3 regions of the Dietzia sp. WMMA184 genome follow, and region 2 is predicted to be linked to each of the others. Evidence: predicted binding sites of a transcription regulator. Region 2 holds the regulator's gene; each other region holds the start of a gene.
The links. The regulator LexA, encoded in region 2, represses DNA repair genes until DNA is damaged. The targets are predictions, from matches to a motif close to CGAACANNTGTTCG.
Positions count from the first base shown of each region.

Region 1: CK206_RS13700 (HNH endonuclease signature motif containing protein) is a predicted target of LexA. The motif match lies at 3,744-3,757, and genes of this name have one in related genera.
Region 3: CK206_RS17130 (HNH endonuclease signature motif containing protein) is a predicted target of LexA. The motif match lies at 3,509-3,522, and genes of this name have one in related genera.

Region 1 is NZ_NXEI01000001.1:2,971,463-2,978,128, forward strand. Features, by position in the region: gene CK206_RS13670 (DUF2975 domain-containing protein) at 1-180, shown strand, start outside; gene CK206_RS13675 (helix-turn-helix transcriptional regulator) at 180-386, shown strand; gene CK206_RS13680 (hypothetical protein) at 383-574, shown strand; gene CK206_RS13685 (DedA family protein) at 597-1,232, opposite strand; gene CK206_RS13690 (MsnO8 family LLM class oxidoreductase) at 1,370-2,365, shown strand; gene fbaA (class II fructose-bisphosphate aldolase) at 2,496-3,539, shown strand; gene CK206_RS13700 (HNH endonuclease signature motif containing protein) at 3,789-5,342, shown strand; gene CK206_RS13705 (hypothetical protein) at 5,443-6,036, opposite strand; gene CK206_RS13710 (PQQ-binding-like beta-propeller repeat protein) at 6,206-6,666, shown strand, end outside.
Region 2 is NZ_NXEI01000001.1:422,816-429,481, reverse strand. Features, by position in the region: gene hrpA (ATP-dependent RNA helicase HrpA) at 1-1,717, shown strand, start outside; gene nrdR (transcriptional regulator NrdR) at 1,728-2,183, opposite strand; gene CK206_RS01980 (hypothetical protein) at 2,295-2,735, opposite strand; gene lexA (transcriptional repressor LexA) at 2,925-3,635, shown strand; gene hflX (GTPase HflX) at 3,675-5,123, opposite strand; gene dapF (diaminopimelate epimerase) at 5,177-6,067, opposite strand; gene CK206_RS01960 (malate synthase G) at 6,187-6,666, shown strand, end outside.
Region 3 is NZ_NXEI01000001.1:3,693,167-3,699,832, reverse strand. Features, by position in the region: gene ppk2 (polyphosphate kinase 2) at 1-390, opposite strand, end outside; partial or broken gene CK206_RS17145 (GMC oxidoreductase) at 477-2,086, shown strand; gene CK206_RS17140 (TetR/AcrR family transcriptional regulator) at 2,138-2,491, shown strand; gene CK206_RS17135 (HAD hydrolase-like protein) at 2,488-3,189, shown strand; gene CK206_RS17130 (HNH endonuclease signature motif containing protein) at 3,527-5,050, shown strand; gene CK206_RS17125 (ABC-F family ATP-binding cassette domain-containing protein) at 5,069-6,666, opposite strand, start outside.

The sequences.
Region 1 (6,666 bases), 2.5 Mb from region 2:
TGGGCGATGCTCGTGGTGGTGCTCGTGCTGGTCGGCATCAACGCGACTGATCCCGGCCTGCCGCTACTGCTCTTCCTCGTCGTCGTCATCATCACGGTCGCCGCGCTGCTCATGGTCGTCATGCGCGCGCTCCTCCGGCAGGCGACCTCCCTGCGCTCCGAGATGGACATGGTGGTCTGATGCCGATCATCGTGCGGATCGACGTCGAACTCGCCAAGCGCAAGATGAGCGTCGGAGAGTTCGCGGAGCGGGTGGGATTGACGCCCGCCAATGTCTCGGTGCTGAAGAACGGTCGGGCCAAGGCCGTGCGGTTCAGCACGCTCGAGGCGATGTGCCGGGTGCTCGAATGCCAGCCCGGCGACCTGCTCGAATGGGTCGAGGAATGAAGCGCCGGGTGCACTTCCTGCTGGTCCTGGCCGCAGTGCTGGCCATAATCGCGCTGGGGGCGACGGCGGTCGTCCTCGGTGAGGCCGACGACTCCCCGGGTCTGCAGGGGATCGGGGTGCTCGTGGTGATCGGTGCCGCGGTCGTCGCGCTGCGCTGGCGCGGGCCGGGGGAGCGCGGACCGGACTAGGCGTCGGCGGCAGGAGGGCGCGCTACATGGCCGGTGCCGCGGGCCCGTTGCGGATCCGGTCGACGACCTTGGGGCCCGCGGTGATCGCCATCGGCAGCACCGAGACCAGCACGATGCCGATGAGGATCAGGTCGATGTGCTCCTTGATGAAGGTGAACTGGCCGAGCCACGCGCCCAGCGCGGTCACGCCCGCAGCCCACAGCAGGGCCCCGATCACGTTGAACGAGACGAAGACCCGGTAGCGCATCCCCGCCATGCCGGCGACCAGCGGCGCGTACGTCCGGACGATCGGGACGAAGCGGCAGAGGATGATCGTCGCCGGGCCCCACTTGTCGAAGAACTCGTGGGCCTCGTGGATGTAGGCCTGCTTGAAGAACCGCCCGTCCGGCCGCTCCCGCAGGTGATGTCCCCAGCGGTTGCCGATGAAGTACCCCACCTGGTCCCCGAGGAACGCCGCGATCGGCGCGGTCACCAGCACCACCCACAGTGGCGCGAACGGGCTGTCCTGCTGCGTGAGCAGGCCGGCCGTGAACAACAGTGAGTCGCCGGGGAGGAACGGGAACAACAGTCCGGACTCGATGAAGACCACGGCGAGCAGCGCGGGGAGGATGGCGTTGCCGAACGGTCCGTCGCCGGACAGCCAGAATTCGGGATCCATGAAGCCCGGGCCCAGGGCGAGGACCTGCTGTGCCTGTTCGGCCACGAGGTGCGTGTTCACCGGAGGATCATACTCCCGCGGACCCCGGGCCCGGCCGTGTCCGCGATCGACGTCACTCCGGGCGCTACGGTGTGGTCGTGGCCCCCACCGACCTGCCGGACACCCTCCGCCTCAGTCTCCTGGACAGGTCCCGGACCCGCGTCGGCGAGTCTCACGCCGCCGCGATCGAGGGCACCCTGGCCCGCGCGGAGCGGGCCGACGCCCTGGGCTTCCACCGCTACTGGACGGCCGAGCACCACGCGGTGCCCGGGATCGCGAGCGGGAGCCCGCCGCTGTTGATCGCGGCCACCGCCGCGCGCACCGACCGTATCCGCCTCGGATCCGGGGGCGTGATGCTGCCCAACCATCGACCGCTGATCGTCGCCGAGCAGTTCGCCATGCTCGAGGCGATGCACCCGGGCCGTATCGACCTCGGGGTGGGACGTTCGCTCGGGTTCACCGCACCGGTCCGTGCGGCGCTCGGCGTCGCCGAGTACGACACCGACGCGTTCGCCCGCGATATCACCGCGGTGCAGGACTTCCTCCACGGTCGGGGGCCCGTCACCGCGCTGCCGGTCGTCGAGGCCCCGCCCCCGTTGTTCGTGCTCGCGACCGGTCGGGGCCTGGAGGTCGCTGCACGGGCCGGACTGCCCGTCGTGGTCGGGGGACCGAGGCTGCTCGCCGACCCGTCGCCCCTGGATCGCTACCGCGAGATGTTCCGGCCGAGCGAGGCCACGCCGGAGCCCTATGTGGTGGTGAGCCTGGAGGTGATGGTCGCCGACTCGGTCGGGACCGCGCGACAGCTACTCCTCCCGGAGGCGTGGGCGATGGCGGAATCCCGGGAGACCGGGGTGTTCGGCCCGCTGCGGTCGCCGACGGAGATCCTGGACCGCAGGTTCCGTCCGCAGCAGCTGCGACGGGTCGAGGACTGGATGGCGGGGGCCGTCCAGGGGGACGCGGAGAAGGTCGCACGCGAACTCGCCGTGCTCGTCGAGCGGACCGGGGCCGACGAGATCATGGCGTCCACCTCCATTTTTGACCGCGACGACCTCGCCCGGGCCGACGCTGCGCTCGCCGAACTGCTCCCCGGCTGACCGGTACCGCACGGCTCGCGGGTGCGCGTCGTCACGCTCGCCTAGGCTGGAGGGTGTGCGCCCACCTCCACAGGGGTGCGGCGCCCCGAGATGCGCGCGTCGCACAGCCGAGAACCCTGGAGGAGACCACATGCCCATCGCAACTCCCGAACAGTACAAGGACATGCTCGACCGGGCCCGTAACGAGGGCTTCGCCTACCCGGCGATCAACTGCACGTCCTCGGAGACCATCAACGCGGCCATCAAGGGCTTCGCCGATGCCGGGTCCGATGGCATCATCCAGTTCTCCACCGGCGGTTCCGAGTTCGGCTCCGGCCTTAACGTCAAGGACATGGTCACCGGCGCGGTCGCGCTCGCCGAGTTCGCGCACGTGGTGGCGGCGAAGTACGACGTCCTCGTCGCGCTGCACACCGACCACTGCCCCGAGGACAAGCTCGACGGCTTCGTGCGGCCGCTCATCGAGATCTCGCAGGAGCGCGTCGACCGCGGCGAGAACCCGCTCTTCCAGTCCCACATGTGGGACGGTTCGGCCACCCCGCTCGACCGTAACCTGGAGATCGCCAAGGAGCTGCTCGAGAAGACGGCAAACGCCAAGCAGATCCTCGAGATCGAGATCGGCGTCGTCGGCGGCGAGGAGGACGGCGTCGAGAACGAGATCAACGAGAAGCTCTACACCTCCCGTGAGGACTTCGAGGCCACCATCGACGCCCTCGGCGCCGGCAACACCGGGCAGCGCTACCTGCTGGCCGCGACCTTCGGCAACGTCCACGGCGTGTACAAGCCGGGCAACGTCAAGCTCAAGCCCGAGGTGCTGAAGATGGGCCAGGACGTCGCGGTCGAGAAGCTGGGCCTCAACGCCGGTGACCTGCCGTTCGACTTCGTCTTCCACGGCGGCTCGGGCTCGGCCAAGAGCGAGATCGAGGAGGCGCTGTCCTACGGCGTCATCAAGATGAACGTCGACACCGACACCCAGTACGCGTTCACCCGGCCGATCGCCGCGCACATGTTCGGCAACTACGACGGCGTCCTCAAGGTCGACGGCGAGGTCGGCAACAAGAAGGTCTACGACCCGCGTTCCTACCTGAAGAAGGCCGAGCAGGCCATGTCCGAGCGCGTCGTCGAGGCGTGCAACGACCTGAAGTCGGCCGGCAAGTCCAAGGGTGCCGCTGCGTGATCGAACGCTGCTTGAGTGAACGCTGCTTGATCGATCACGGCCTGATCGGCCTGCCTGATCGGCCTGCCTGATCGGTCGTATCTCATCGCGGCCTGACACCGCCCCATCAGCGGCGCTCCTCCACCCGGAGGGGCGCCGCTGTCATGTGTGGACCTCTCGCCGCCGAATCGAACCCTTGTGCTACGCGGAGGGTGCCGGTAAGATCGCTTGTATGTTCGAGTCGGGTGCGATGCTGAAGGGGGTGCGGTGGTGAGCGAGGAAACGGGGACGACGACGAGGTCGGCTTTCGCCGGGGCGCTCCGCGCGGTGCCGGAGCCCCTCGACACCCTGGGCGCCGAGGCCCTGAGCGAGGTGGCGCGCTCGGCGACGCTGGCGCAGAACCTGGCGGCGGCGACCCGGCTGCAGGCGGCCCACCTGTTGGTCCAGGCGATGGGGAGTGTCGACAGGGGCTCCCCGGGGCGAGCCGATACGCCGCCGTTCGGGGACTCCCGTCCCGCCTACTCCCGGCTCGAACCCACTGAGCGTGCGCGCAACCACCTGGCCGCGGCCATGTCGCTGACCGGGTGGCACGCTGCCCGCCTGGTCACTGCCGGTGTGCAGATCCACACTCGCCTGCCGCGTCTGCGCAAGGCTGTAGAACGCGGACTGTTCCCCGAGCAGCTGGCCATCGACGCCGCCTGCCGTCTGGCAGAGGTGCCCGACACGATCATCGGTGCGGTGGAATCGGACGTCGTCGGCGCCCTGAGCCGAGACCTCGACGGGGGCCACCGGCCCAGTCGCTCGGCCCTGGACACGGCGGTCGACGCGTCCCGGGAGCGTCATGACCCACAGGCCGCCGGCGACGCCGTGGACGCCGCCGTCGACCAGCGGACGGTTCGGTTCCGCCCGGCCCGCGACGGCATGACCAGCATGTGGGCCTCGCTGCCCAGTGGGGATGCAGAGAAGCTCCGCCGCCGGATCGACTCCGCCGCCCGCGCTGCCTCGGAGTCGGGCCACCCCCGCACGCGCGACCAACTGCGCGCCGACGCCCTGTGCGCACTCGGGGACCCCACGACCAACGACATCGGCACGAGCCTGTACGACGCGGAAGAGTCGGCGGGCGCGTGCAATGCCACCACCGGCACCTGCGCCGACGCCGCCGACAGGCCCCCGCTGGGAGCGTCGTGGGGCACCGAGCAGCCCATCCGGATCTCGATCATCGACAGCGTCGCCCAGGGGCTGCCCAACCGCGTGCAGTTCGTGAACGGCGCCTATTCGAGCTTCGACTGGCTGTGTGAGGAGCTCCTGTCCGGCGGCGACTCCAGGGTCAGGTTCGAGATGCTCGACCCGCAGCCGGGTGTCCAGGACACACCGGACGCGGTGCTCAAGTACTTCATCACCCCGGCGCTGGCCGAGCGAATCCGGCTCCGCGACGGCACGTGCCGCCACCCGGGGTGTACGGTCGACGCCCACGACTGTGAGATCGACCATGTCATCGCCTTCGATCATCAGCGACCTGAACTGGGCGGACCCACCGCCGAGTGGAACCTCGTGTGCCTGTGTCGCAAGCACCATCGGGAGAAGACCTTCGGGCACTGTGCCTACCGGCCCGGACCGCTCGGCGAGCTGACCATCATCACCGAGACCGGTCACGAACACCGCACCACACCACACGGGCCGCTGGCCCAGGCGCGCGACCGGATTCTCGACCACCGATGGCGACAACACGTCGACCGTCTCATCGCCGACGACGGCCACCTCACCAATCCGCCCGGCATCGAGCGGGACTACCGCACCGGCCGAGACGGTTCCCGGCCAGCCTGACTGCCAGGGGCAGACCCGGCCCGCCAGTTTTCCCACGGCTGGCCCGTCCCACCTGGCTGCCAGCGGCACACCCGGCCCGCCTGACCCTCGACGGGTCGGGTCAGCCCGGCTGCTGGTCCTGCGGGACCACGCCCATCCCGACACCGGGCTGGCACATCTTCCAGGCACCGTCCTCGTCGCGCATATGAATCTGCTCCGGGCCCGTCCCGTCGGACGCCGACTCCACGGTCGCGGTCGCCTCGGCGCCGTTGTCACTGATCTCCACCCCGAGCACCTCGAGATCCTGGGGGAACGAACCCGCGATCGATTCGCGGAACATCGAGTCGAGGTCCGAGCCCGTCGCCTCGCTCGACGCGGTGATGGTGTCGACGAGCTCCTGCGGGACGCGGTTCTCCGCGCACATGTGCCCGTTGAACTCGGCGAACGACTCCGCCGAACTCATGCTCTCCAGCGTCTGCTCGACGTCCCGCTCGGCCCGCGCGGACGACGACAGCGGGCCCGCGAGGAAAAGCCACGCGAGCGCGGCGATCACGAGGAGCGCCACGACGACGGCCGCCGTGACGGCCACGCCGCCCCGCCCGCCGCGACCGCCTTGCCGGCCGCTGCCCGGACGTGCCCCACCCTCCGGGCCCCCGCCCGGCTGTCCCGCGGGGTTCGGCTCCCCGGCGGCCGGCTGCTGGCTCGTCGTCGTCATCTACTACTCCCGGTGCGCGTCGCCGGCCCCGGACGGGCCGCGTCGACCCGCCACCGTAGCGGACCGACCTGTGATTCCGGGGGTGCAGGGGCGCCGACCGCACCGGCGCGGACACCGCTCCCGCCAGGCCACGGGCGCTACACATGAGATGGCCAGTTAGCCTTCAGGTATGCCCAGGCTCCGTCTCAGCTCTGTTCGTGTTCTCACCGGCGGCCTGACCGTCTCGGCGCTCCTGTTGTCCGGCATCGGCCCCGCCCACGCTGACGCCGGCGACTGGAGCCAGTACCGCGCGACCCCCACCAACAACACCCACGTCGTCACCGGTGGAGCCCAGATCTTCTCCGGCACCATCCCCACCGCGAACGAGGTGCGGGCGACCCCGGTGGTGGCCGACGGCAAGGTGTTCGTGGGCAGTCACGGCTCCGGGGAGCTGCAGGCGTTCGACCTGGCGACGGGCGAATTGTTGTGGCAGGCGCAGGCGCCGAACTGGGTGCATTCGGAGATGATCCATTCCGACGGGCGGCTGTTCGTGGGATTCGGCAACCGCTTCTTCCAGGACGGGCCGGGTGGCTACCGCGGCACCGGGGAGTCCGGCGTCCTGGGTCTGGACCCGGACACCGGTGAGATCCT
Region 2 (6,666 bases):
GGTGGAGGCGCGGCGGATCCTGCTCTCCAGGGTCGACACCCCGCTCGCCCGCGAGATGCTCGTCCGCCACGGAATCGTGGAAGGTCGCCTGGAGACCCGGGTCCCGGTCATCCGCGAGAACGCCCGGGCCGTGGAGCAGGCCCGCGAGCTGGAGACGCGGAGCCGTCGTCGGGACCTGGTGATCGACGACGAGGCGTTGGTGGCCTTCTATCTCGAGCGCCTGCCCGAGGACATCACCTCCGGCCGGCATCTGGAGTCCTGGTGGAAGAAACGTGGTCATCGCGACCCGGACAGCCTCCGTCTCACTCCCGAGGACATACGCACCTCCGAGGCGGTGCCCGACGCCGCCGATTTCCCGCCCCTCTGGCGTCAGGGAGAGCGGAGTTTCGAACTGCTGTACGCGTTCGATCCCGGCGTCACGACCGACGGGATCACCGTGCGCATCCCGCTGCCGCAGCTGTCCTCGGTCACCACCGCCGGGTTCGAATGGCTGGTGCCGGGGCTGCGGGAGGAGCTCTACACGGAGATGCTCCGCACGCTCCCCAAGTATCTGCGCCGGCTGTGTTCTCCGCCCGCGGAATTCGCGGCCCTGTTGGCGGGCGACGTCTCGCCCCGCTCCGCCCCCTTGTCCGTGGCTCTCGCGCGAGCGTTGTCTGCCCGGATCGGTACCACGGTCGATCCGCGGGACTTCGATCAGAACCAGCTGCCGGGCCACCTCCGGATGCGCTTCGAGGTGGTCGACGGTGACGAGGTCGTGGCCTCGGGAACGGATCTCGCACAGTTGAGGACCCGGTTGGTGGACAGGGTGCGGGCGACCCTCAACGCCCGTCTCGTACCGGACAAGGGGCCCTACCGGGAGTGGACATCCGACACCATCGGCGATCTCCCGCAGTCGGTCACCGGCTCGGTGGACGGGGTCGAGGTGACCGTCTACCCCGCCCTGCGTGTCGGTGGGGACGGCATCCACGTCGTGGCGTGCGCCACGGAGGACGAGCGTCGATCCACCCAGGCGTCAGCGGTGCTCACGCTGGTCTCGGGCGGCCTGGTCTCGACGGCATCGATTCTGCGCGGTCGCCCGGTCCAGCAGCGGCTCGCGCTCACCCAGTACCCGCATGGCGGGATGGAGTCCCTGGTCTCGGATGCGTCGCTCGCCGCGAGTGGGCGGATCATCGCCCGACGTAAGGGCTCACCGGTTCTCACGGTCGCGGAGTTCCAGGATATCCAGGCCACTGCGAGGGCGGAGGTCCCCGGTGCGGTGGCGTCCGCGATCTCGGCGGCGGTTCCCGCGCTGATGGCCGCCCAGTCCGTGTCGGGCCGTTTGGCGGAGGTGCCGGCAGACGTCGCCGACGATGTCCGTCCCTCGCTGGACTTCCTCGTCGGGCGGGGATTCCTCGCCCGCCATCCCTCGGATGTGCTCCCACATCTGGAGCGGCATGTGCGGGCGGTCGGTGTCCGGTTGGACCTCGCGGAGAAGTCTCCCGCCCGGCACGGCGAGCTCACGGCGAAGTTGAGCCGCTCCGAGTCGACCGTCGAGGACGCATGCGCGGCCCTGCGACGGCGGCCGGGCGGGGCGCGGGCGTGCCGGGATCTGCGGTGGATGCTCGCCGAGTACCGGGTGGGGCTGTTCGCGCAGTCACTGGGTACGGCCCGTCCAGTGTCGGCAGAGCGGATCGACAAGGCGGTGGCGTCTGCGCTCGCCCCACGGTCGTCCAGATGACGTTGCGCGGTCAGCGGCTCGCGCGACGCTCTCGGAGGGCGATGATCTCGCGTTCGAAGTCGTCGGCCGAGCTGAACTGCTTGTACACGGATGCAAAACGCAGGTAGGCGACCTCGTCCAGATCCTGCAGAGGGCCCAGGATGGCGAGCCCGATCTCGTGGGCCGGAACCTCGGACACACCGCCGGAGCGCACTGCGTCCTCGACCTGCTGGGCGAGGCGACGGAGAGCGTCCTCGTCGACCGATCGTCCCTGGCACGCGCGGCGGACACCGCGAACGACCTTGTCCCGGCTGAACGCCTCGGTCACCCCGTTCCGCTTGAGAACCGTCAGCAGTGGCGTCTCGAGCGTCGTGAACCGGTGTCCGCACCGGGGGCACTCCCGTCGACGCCGGATCGCCTGTCCCTCGTCGACGGATCGTGAGTCGATCACCCGGGAGTCCTCGTGATGGCATGTCGGGCAGTACATTCCCGTGGGGCCCTTCGTCGACCGGAGTTCACACGTCCCGGATCGTGCCTGACGGAACGCGGGGGTGGCAGACCGCCGCCCGCGGTCCATTCTAGGAGGCCCGCTGCCCGGTCACGCGTAGGCGGGTCCGCCGAGGAAGGCCACTGCGAGAAGCATGATCACGCCGAATGCAATCCCGCACGCCAGCAGTGCCCAGGCCGGCACGTCGTCGACCACCCCGGTGGACACCGGGGCCTCGACGTGGCACGCCCGCGCGCGGTCCGTCGAGACCGGGCGCACGAGTACACGCCGACCGGGGGCGACCGATGTGACGGTGGCCGGACGGGCCGCCACCCGCGGCCGGACGAGGTTCCCCGCACGGGCGGACGTGACGGCCAGCCGATTGCCCTCGGGTCGGACCAGCGTGCGCCGCGGCGCAGGCGTGGGACGCACGAGCACCGACACATCTCTCGGCCGGTCGAGGTGAGCGCCCTGTCCACGATGGTCATCGGGGCAGACCTCGGTCCACCGCACGGCCGGACGTGGGTGGGACTGAAGCTCGACAACGGTCATGGTGGCTCCCTACTCGATACGGTGTGCGATCAGGGTTCGCACACCTGTATGTCTGTCTCAGTACATCTGTTCGAATCCGAACTCCCCTAGAGTTGTATCACGCGACTCCGACACAATCACGATTCGCAGAGGAATTTCTTCGAACACGTGTGTGGCGCAAGGCGGTGGTTGGCACTAGGGTGTAGACAGATCACAGCGTCGAACATCCATTCGCCGAAGGGACCCCACGAGATGCCGAAGCCCGATTTCGAGTCACTGACGGACCGACAGAAGAGCGTTCTCCTGCACATCCACGACACCGTCAAGGAGCGTGGTTATCCGCCGAGCATCCGCGAGATCGGGGACGCGGTCGGCTTACAGTCCACGTCGTCGGTGGCGCATCAACTCCGCACGTTGGAGAAGAAGGGCTTCCTGACGCGGGATCCTCACAAGCCGCGCGCGGTCGACGTCCACGGTGTCCCGGGGCAGAAGTCACGGGGCCGCCGGTCACCTGCGCCGGAGCCCCAGCGTCCGGGAGGCGCGGTCGAACCCGTCTACGTACCCGTCCTCGGCCGGATCGCGGCGGGCGGGCCCATCCTCGCGGAACAGGCCGTCGAGGAGATCTTCCCCCTGCCGGCGGACCTCGTCGGGTCAGGTGATCTGTTCATGCTCAAGGTCGTCGGCGAGTCGATGATCGACGCCGCCATCTGCGATGGCGACTACGTGGTGGTCAGGCGGCAGAACGTCGCGGACAACGGGGAGATCGTCGCCGCCATGATCGACGGGGAGGCCACGGTCAAGACCTTCCGGAACGACTCGAGCGGAGTCTGGTTGTTGCCCCACAATCCGTCGTTCAGCCCGATTCCGGGCGAGCACGCGACGATCCTCGGCAAGGTCGTGACGGTGTTCCGGAAACTCTGAGTCCCGGTTCGAACGACGCGCCGCCCGTCCCCGCAGGGGTCAGGCGGCGCCGTCATGTGGATCGCGGACCGCGAACTCGTCCAGTTCGCCGGCCACGGACGCGGGCAACCGGACCACCAGCCGGGTTCCGTCCTGGGTGTGTTCCTCCTCGACCACCGCGCCCTCGGCGTGGACCCGCGACACCACGTCCCCGCGGGAGTACGGGACGGACAGGGTCAGCTCGGTGTCCCCGGAGGCGACGATCTGGGTGATCCTCTCGAGGAGTTCGTCGACACCCTGCCCGGTGACCGCCGAGACGAACACGGCGTCGGGCAGCGCGTGGTGCAATTCGGTGAGGACCACGGGATCCGCGGCGTCGATCTTGTTGATCACCAGGAGTTCCCGAGGCCGCTCCGCGTTCTGCTCTTCCACCACCTCGTTGATCACCTTGCGCACCGCCTCGATCTGGCGGAGCGGGAAGGCATCCGAACCATCCACCACGTGGAGGAGCAACTCGGAGTCGACGACCTCTTCAAGAGTCGACCTGAAGGCCTCGACCAACTGGGTCGGCAGATGCCTGACGAATCCCACGGTGTCCGTGAAGACGACCGCCCTGCCGTCGGGCAACTCGGCCTTCCTCGTCGTCGGATCGAGGGTGGCGAACAGGGCGTTCTGAACCAGGACGCCGGCTCCGGTGATCCTGTTGAGCAGGCTGGACTTCCCGGCGTTCGTGTATCCGGCGATGGCGATGGACGGCACCGGAGTGGAACGCCGACGGTGCCGTTTGGTGTCCCGGGCCTGCTTCATCCCCTTGATGTCGCGACGCAGACGGGCCATCCGCTCGCGGATCCGGCGCCGATCGGTCTCGATCTTGGTCTCACCCGGGCCGCGAAGACCGACGCCGCCGTTGCTGCCGGCACGGCCGCCCGCCTGGCGGGACAACGACTCGCCCCACCCACGCAGACGGGGCAGCATGTACTCCATCTGGGCGAGCGACACCTGGGCCTTGCCCTCACGGCTGGTGGCGTGCTGCGCGAAGATGTCGAGGATCAGCGCGGTACGGTCGATGACCTTGACATTGACCGCCTTCTCCAGCGCGAGCAGCTGCCCCGGGGTGAGCTCGCCGTCGCAGATGACGGTGTCGGCGCCGGTCGCCGCGATCACGTCCTTGAGGACGCTGACCTTGCCCGACCCGATGTACGTGGCGGCATCGGGCTTGTCGCGGCGCTGGATGAGCGCGTCGCACACCTCCGATCCCGCGGTCTCGGCGAGCTGGGCGAGCTCGTCCATCGCGGCGTCCGCCTGCGCGGCGGACCCTTCGGTCCAGACACCGACGAGCACGACACGTTCGAGTCGGAGCTGGCGGTACTCGGCGTCGTTGACGTCCTGGAGTTCGGTGGAGAGCCCCGCCACCCGGCGCATCGAGGATCTCTCCTCGAGCTGGAATTCACCGATGGATGGATCGAGGTCGCGTGTCGGCCGGTCAGCGGCCGTGTGATCAGTAGTCATTCGGGTTCATCTTCTCACACCGGGCCCCCCGGTGTCCCGTTCGAGACGGTGTGCTACCGACCACGGTGGTAATGACCGTGGGCGACGAGTGTGGACGGCCCTGTGAGCGAGGACCCGGCACCGGTCAGTGATACCTCCACCTCGCCGCCCGGGACCACCACGACGACGTCGCCCGTCGCCTCCCCCGAGTCGGCCAGCGCGGCGACCGCGGTCGCGACGATTCCGGTTCCGCAGGACATGGTCTCCCCTGATCCCCGCTCGTGGACCCGCATGGAGACCCGACCGTCCACCATCGGGGTGGCGATCTCGACATTGACGCCGTCGGGAAAGAAGGCCCGGTCGTACCCGGGGGCCTCCTGCACCCGCAGCCCGGCGAGGTCCGCGGCGTCCAGATCGGGGACCACACAGGCGAGGTGCGGATTGCCCATGTCGACGGCGAGCCCGGCGAACGTCCGGCCACCGACCTCCGCCGACGACAGTCCGAGCAGTCGCGGCTCCCCCATGTCCACCCGCACCACGGCGTCATCACCCGAGTGTGAGAGGACCTCGGCGGGGCGGGCCCCGGACCGCGTGCCCACCGGGATCGAGCCGACCTCCGCTCTCCCGGTCGCGACGAGGGCGTGGGCGAAGACCCGGACCCCGTTGCCGCACATCTCCGCGATGGAGCCATCGGCGTTGCGGTAGTCCATGAACCAGTCCGCACTGTCCACGCCGGGCGGCAGGCTCGCGAGCACGCCCCGGTCGACGAGGGCTCCGGCGGTCGCGATCCTCAGCACCCCGTCGGCGCCGATTCCGCCACGCCGATCGCACAGTGCGCGTACCAGGTCGACGTCGAGGTCCAGGTCGGCCTGATCGTCCGGGAGGATCACGAAGTCGTTGAGGGTGCCGTGGCCCTTGAGGAAGGCGATACCGTCGGGCTGCGAGGCCTGGCGCGTCGAAGTCATGGCGAAATCGTACTCGCCGGCGGGGACCGTTCCGCACCGTGGAAATGTCGGATGATGCCGGACGGTACGCCAACTAGAGTCGACCGGGAGAACGGTCCCCTACCTCCAGGAGAGCATCGATGTCCGAACGCATCACTGTCGGCGGAATCCAGGTCGACGAGGTCCTGTACGACTTCGTCAACTCCCAGGCGATCCCGGGCACCGGGGTCGATCCCGACGCGTTCTGGGCGGGCGCCTCCGAGATCTTCACCGAGCTGGCCCCCCGCAACCGCGAACTGCTCGACACCCGCGACCGGTTGCAGTCCGAGATCGACGCCTGGCACCACGAGAATCCGGCGCCGATCGACCCGACCGCCTACAAGGCGTTCCTGCAGGAGATCGGGTACCTGGTGCCCGAGCCCGAGTCCGTGTCCGTCACGACCGAGAACGTCGACGCGGAGATCGCCACGGTCGCCGGCCCGCAGCTCGTCGTGCCGGTCATGAACGCCCGGTTCGCGATCAACGCGGGCAACGCCCGATGGGGTTCGCTCTACGACGCGCTCTACGGCACCGATGCGATCCCGGAGTCCGACGGCGCCGAGCAGGGCTCGGGGTACAAC
Region 3 (6,666 bases), 3.3 Mb from region 2:
GTCGAAGATCACGATCTCCCCGGCCGCCGGCAGGTGCTCGATGTAGCGCTGGAAGTACCACTGCGTCTTGTGCACCTCCGTCGGGGCGGGCAATGCCACGATCCGGGCGTGCCTCGGGTTGAGGTACTGCGTGATCCGCTTGATGGCCGAGCCCTTGCCCGCGGCGTCGCGCCCCTCGAAGACCACCACCATCCGGTTGCCGGTCTCCCGGAGCCAGGCCTGCATCTCGACCAGCTCCGCCTGCAGCCGCTCGAGCTCGGCCTCGTAGGCCTTCTTCGGCAGCTTCTCCAGACCGCTGGGCAGGAGGTCCTTCTTCTTCGCACCGCTCTTGGCACCGCTCTTGGACGCGCTCTTGCTGCCGCTCTTGCCGGAGGGTTTCTTGCTGCTCATGGCCTGAGCCTACGGACCCGACCCGGCCTCCTCGACCGGGACGACGATATTGACAGTTTTCGTCAACACTGTCTAGTTTCACGCCCATGCGGCACATCTCCCGCCGGGGCTTCCTCGGCACCGTCGCCGCCGCCGGGGTCGCCGCCCTGGCCACCGACCCCGCGGCTGCCGCCCGGCCGAGCGACTCCGCCGGCGCCGCGACCGACTCCCCCGCACCCGGACGGATCCCCCACGATGCGCAGGACCACCGGTGCATCGTGGTCGGGAGCGGATTCGGCGGCGGCATCTCAGCGCTTCGTCTCGCTGAGGCGGGTGTCGTCGTCGTCGAACGAGGCCGTCGCTGGCCCACCGGACCGGGCTCCACCACCTTCCCCAGCGCCACCTCCCCCGACGAGCGCGCCCCGTGGTTCCGCCCGCCGGCCGAGGTGTTCGGCCGCCCCGTGGACCTCCCGCGCCACACCGGCCTGCTCGAGGCGTCCGTCGGCGAGAACATGACGTCCGTCTGCGCCACCGGCGTCGGCGGCGGCTCCCTCATCTACCAGGGCATGGCACTACAACCCACCGAGGAGCTGTTCCACACGTGGTCCCCCGGCGCGATCGACTGGCGCGAGATGGAGCGCGAGTACTACCCACGCGTCTCCCGGATGCTGCGCCTCGCCGAGGCCCCCGACGAGCTCGTCGCCGCGCCCCGGTACGCCGCCTCCCGCGTTTTCGCCCAGCGCGTCCGCGACGCCGGGCTGCCCCTGCGCAAGATCCCCATGCCGATGGACTGGGACTACGCCCTGGCGGAACTGCGCGGCGAGATGCGCCCGTCCTACACCAACGGCGACAGCTCCCTGGGGGTCAACAACGGTGGCAAACACTCCGTCGACGTCACCTAACTCGCCCGCGCCGAGGCCACGGGCCTGGTCGACGTCCGGCCTCTGCACGATGTGCGCGCGATGCGCCGCCTCCCGACGGCCGCTGGGAGCTGGACGTGGAGGTCCTCGACACCGCCGGACGGCTCGTCCGGACGCTGTCGATGCGGGCCCCGGCACTGATCATGGCCGCCGGCTCGGTGGGCACCTCCACCCTGCTCACCCGCGCCGCCGCCACCGACGCCGTCACCGACCTGCCCGACGCCGTCGGCAGCGGCTGGGGCTCCAACGCCGACCGCATCTACCTGTGGACCGACCCCACCGCCGGGTTCGGCGCCGTCCAGGGCGGGCCCGTGGTCTACGGCAGTCTCAACTGGTCCGACCCCGCCACCGCCCACACCGTCATCCAGGCCTCGCTCCCGCCGTTCGGACCGGACCCCCACACCACGGTGATGGTTGGCTACGGCGTCAGCGCCGACCGCGGTCGGGTCGTCTACGACTCGGCGCAGGACCGCGGGATCATCCGCTGGCCAGCCGACGGCGACTCCGGCATCCTCACCCACGTCGATCGCACCGCACGCGACATCGCCGGCCCGACCGACCACCTCACGGACACCAACCGCATGCTCAACTCCACCTGGCACCCGCTCGGCGGCGCCGTCATGGGACAGGTCTGCGACCTCGACGGCCGCGTCCCGGGCCAGCGCGGGCTGTACGTCGTCGACGGCGCGCTCATCCCCGGCACGACCGCCGCGTGCAACCCGTCGCTGACCATCGCCGCGATCGCCGAGCGCCCGCTGGACAGGATCGTGCGGCAGGACGTGGGCGCTGTATTCTAGGGGCGCCGTCTTTTAGGCACGGCGTCCGGCGGCGTCCGGGATACTGGCGGGGTGCGCTCCCGCGACTCCATCCTCGACGCCACCCGAGCGGTCATCGGGCGCGCCGGTTTCGGGGGCGTCACGATCGCCGCGGTCGCCAAGCGGGCCGAGGTCAGCCGCCAGACCGTCTACTCCATCTTCGGCAGCCGCGAGGACCTGGTCTCGCAGGCCGTCTCCGAGCGACTCACCATGCTCACCGGCGCGTTCACCGATGTGCTCGACGCCGCGACAACGCCCCTCGAGGTGGGCGTGCACGTGGGCTGGTCGGTGCTGTGCCTGGACTCGCCCGAGGCCCGCTCCGACGACGACCTCCGCACCTTCCTCACCACCTGGCTGGCGCCGCTGCTGGAGACGTTCGGGACGTGAGCGACGTACTCGTCCTGTGGGACCTCGACCTCACCCTCCTCGACCCCGCCGGCTTCGGGACCCGCATGATCACCCCGGCGCTCGCCGACCTCCTCGGCCGCGACCCCGTCATGGGCGCGTCCTTCGCCGGACGGACCGACCGCGCGATCCTCACCGATCTCCTCGAGATCAACGGGATAGGTGTCGACGACGACGAGGTGGTCCTTTCCCTCATGGACGCCGTGGCCCGGCGCTGCGAAACGTTCGGGGACGATCTCCTGGCCGGAGGTGGCGGCCCCCTGCCCGGCGCCCACGAAGCTGTCGCCGCCCTGGCCGCGGACCCGCGACTGCACCAGGGGATCGTCACGGGCAACATGCGGCGGACGGCGCTGCTCAAGCTGCGGCTCTGTGGCTTCGACGGGCTGCCCGATCCCGGACTCGGCGCGTTCGGTGATCACCACGCGGACCGCGCCCACCTCGTCCGCGACGCCCTCGCCGCCGCCCGGGCCCGCGGTGTGGACGTGACCCCCGGGCGGTCGGTGGTCGTGGGCGATCACGTGCACGATGTCCGCGGGGCGCGCGCCGCGGGTGCCGTCTGCGTGGCTGTCGCCACCGGCAGGGTATCCGCCGACGACCTCCGCGCCGCCGGCGCCCACACCGTCCTGCCGGACCTCACGGACCCCGACGCGCTACTGGCTGCCGTCCACGCCTCCGTCTGAGCCGCGGTGCCATCTGACCTGCGGTGCCGTCTGACCTGCGGTGCCCTGGACGGGGCATCCAGGGCACCGCAGGTCACGAGGCTGCAGACGCCGCCCGGGCCCGCGGGCTGCCGGTGTCCATCGAGCACCCGGGCGCGGTGGCGCCGTACCGCCATGCCTCACCTCCGCCGCCGCGCTGCTGCCTGCCGTCAACCCCTCCGACTGCACCGCAGTCCCGTCTGAACCGCGGTGCCGTCTGACCTGCGCCGCCCTGAACGGGGCATCCAGGGCACCGCAGGTCACGGCCGTGACAGCCACTTCTTCCGACCATGTCGTACCTCGAACATACAGTCGAACCATGAGCCCAACAGACACCGCCCACTCGCCGTTCGTGACCCCGCCGGGATTCACGACGGTGCCTACCCCCGCCACCGACGTCGTCGTCCCTGAGGCCTTCAGCCGATGGGACCCCGGACAGCGACGCGGCTATCTCGCGCAGCGGGCGATCAACGCTGCCGAAGGCCGCACTGTGGCCTATGCGTACGACTGCGTATCCAGGTCAACCCAGAACGACCAGCGACGCGATCCCCTGGACACGGCGGCGACCATGGTGAGCGCCTCGATGGCTTTGTCCCGCCGCGGGGCATTTCGGCTGGTGGCCACCGCCATAGAACTGACCGAGCGGCTGCCTCTCACCGCGACACTGCTGACGACTGGGTGGATCGGAGTCGACGCGGCCCACGCCATCGCCGAGGAGACCGCCCTGGTGGAGGACCGTCTCATGCCGGAACTCGACCGCCGCATCAGCGAGGGACTCGCACCGACGAGGCGCCGAACCCACCCTCCCAGGATCGGGCCACTGCGCAAGATGCTCAGCAAGCACGTCGCGAGCTGCGACCCCGTGGGAGCGGACGCCCGCGCACAACAGGCTCGGCGAGAGCAGAACGTGAAGATGACGCCGGTCACCGGCGATCTCGCGCTGCTCACCGCGACCCTCTCAGCTGTCGACGGCCTGGAGATCACCGAGCGGATCGAAGCCCTGGTCCGCACCGCCGCAACAGACGACCCCCGGTCGATCGGGCAACTCAGGGCCGCCGGCCTCCTCGCCCTGAGCCGCGGCTGGACCTGTCTGCCCGCACCCGACGGAGACCACCTCACGGACCCGGACGCGATGGCCGCGGCCCGCCGGGTCGTGATCCACGCCTACGACGACGGGGACGCGGACTTCCGGGGCCTGTTCGTGGCAGGTTACGGCCCCGTCAGTCGCTTCACGTCCGATGAACTGCAGCGATTCGCCAGGCGCAGACTCGACGCGATCGACACGCTCGCGGACCCGGACAGTGAGGCCTCCCGCCGGTACAGCCCCTCGGAGGCACTGGCCCGCTTCTGTCGGGGTCGCGACGGCACCTGCGTTTTCCCCGGCTGCCAGACCCCGGCGGACAAGACGGACCTCGACCACATCATCCCCTTCGACCACGACGATCCCCAACGCGGCGGATACACCACCAGCGACGACCTCGGCAGCATCTGCCGCACCCACCATCGCCTCAAGACCGATGGCATCTGGGCCTACTACCGGAGCACTGACGGGGACTACGTGTGGATACATGGTCCGAACCATCCCGACAAGGACCCCGGGACACGCGTCATCACCACCCCCACCGGCCCATTGGCGGAGTTCGGCGCACCGCGACACCCCGAACGCTCCCGGCTACAGAAGGAGGCCGGCGAAGCCGGCAGAACCGGAGACTGCATACCCGGATCGCAGCGCCAACCGCACACCCGGCACCGTCGCGCCTCCGAACGGAGGTACCTGCGCGCTCAGGCGGAACAGCGACTCCACGCTGCAGAGCGCGAACCGGGGTCGCAGTCGGCTGCCTAGGTCGGCCGGCCGGGCGACTCAACCCTCGATTTGCTCGCCCAGTTCCATCCAGCGCTCCTCGAGCGTGTCCTTCTCCGCGGAGACGTCCTTGAGCTCGCGGTCCAGGGCGGCCAGCTTCTCGGTGTCCATTGCCCCTGCCGAGACATCGGCCATGGCCTTGTGGAGCTCGGCCTCGCGCTTGTCGAGCTTGCCCATCTGCCGCTCGATCTTCGACATCTCCTTGGTGAGTGCCCGCTCCTCGGCGGCGGAGAGGGCGGGAGCCGTGGCACTACCACCCGCGGCACCGGCCCCAGAGCCGCCAGCCGAAGCAGACGCGGCGCCCGGCGTGGAGCGCGACACCTTGCCCGAGTCGCCAGCCGCCCCGGCGACGCGACGGCGCTCGAGGTATTCGTCGATGCCGCGCGGGAGGTTGGTGAGCTGGCCGTCGCCGAACAGCGCCCACACCGAGTCACAGATGCGCTCGACGAGGTAGCGGTCGTGCGAGATGACGACCATCGTGCCGGGCCAGCCGTCGAGCAGGTCCTCGAGTTGGCGCAGCGTGTCGATGTCGAGGTCGTTGGTGGGCTCGTCGAGCAGCAGGACGTTGGGCTCGGCCATGAGCACGCGCGTGAGCTGCAGGCGCCGCCGCTCGCCGCCGGACAGGTCGCCGACGGGCGTGCGCTGACGGGCCGGCGAGAAGCCCAGCCGCTCGGCCAGCTGGGAGGCGGTGAGCTCGTCCTTGCCGAACGCCACCCGGGCGGCGACGTCCTCGATCGCCTCGAGCACCCGCTGATCCAGCGGCAGGTCGTCGAGTTCCTGACGCAGCCACCCGATCCGGATGGTCTTGCCCTCCTTGCGGCTACCCGCGGCGAGGGGGGCCTCACCGGCGAGCGCGCGCAGGAGCGTGGTCTTGCCGGAACCGTTGACGCCGACCAGGCCCACACGCTCGCCGGGGGCCAGTCGCCAGGTGAGGTCGTCGACGAGGGTGCGGCCGTCGGGGGCATCGAGGCGCGCGTCCTCCAGCTCGATCACGACCTTACCGAGGCGCCGCGCGGCGAAGCTCGACAGCTGTAGCGAGTCGCGGGGCGGCGGCACGTCCTTGATGAGCGCCTCGGCCGCCTCGATGCGATAGCGCGGCTTGGACGTCCGCGCCGGGGCGCCGCGGCGCAGCCACGCGAGTTCTTTGCGCATGAGGTTCTGACGACGCGACTCGGTGGCCGCGGCCTGGCGGTCGCGCTCGGCGCGCGCGAACACCCAGTCGTTGTAGCCACCCTCGTACTGCTCGACGTGGCCGTCGACCACCTCCCAGGTGTGGGTGGCGATCGTGTCGAGGAACCACCGGTCGTGGGTGACGACGACGAGCGCACTCGATCGCGCGACCAGGTGGTCCGCCAACCACTGGACCCCCTCGACGTCGAGATGGTTGGTCGGCTCGTCCAACACGAGCAGGTCCAAATCCTGCACGAGGGCCGCGGCGAGCGACACCCGGCGCCGCTCACCGCCGGACAGATCCGCGACGGGCGTGTCCAGTCCCAGGTCGTGGATCCCGATGCCGTCGAGCACCGCGCGGACGCGGGCGTCACCGGCCCACTCGTGGACCGCGAGGCCGAGCCTGCCGACCACGGCCTGGCCCACGG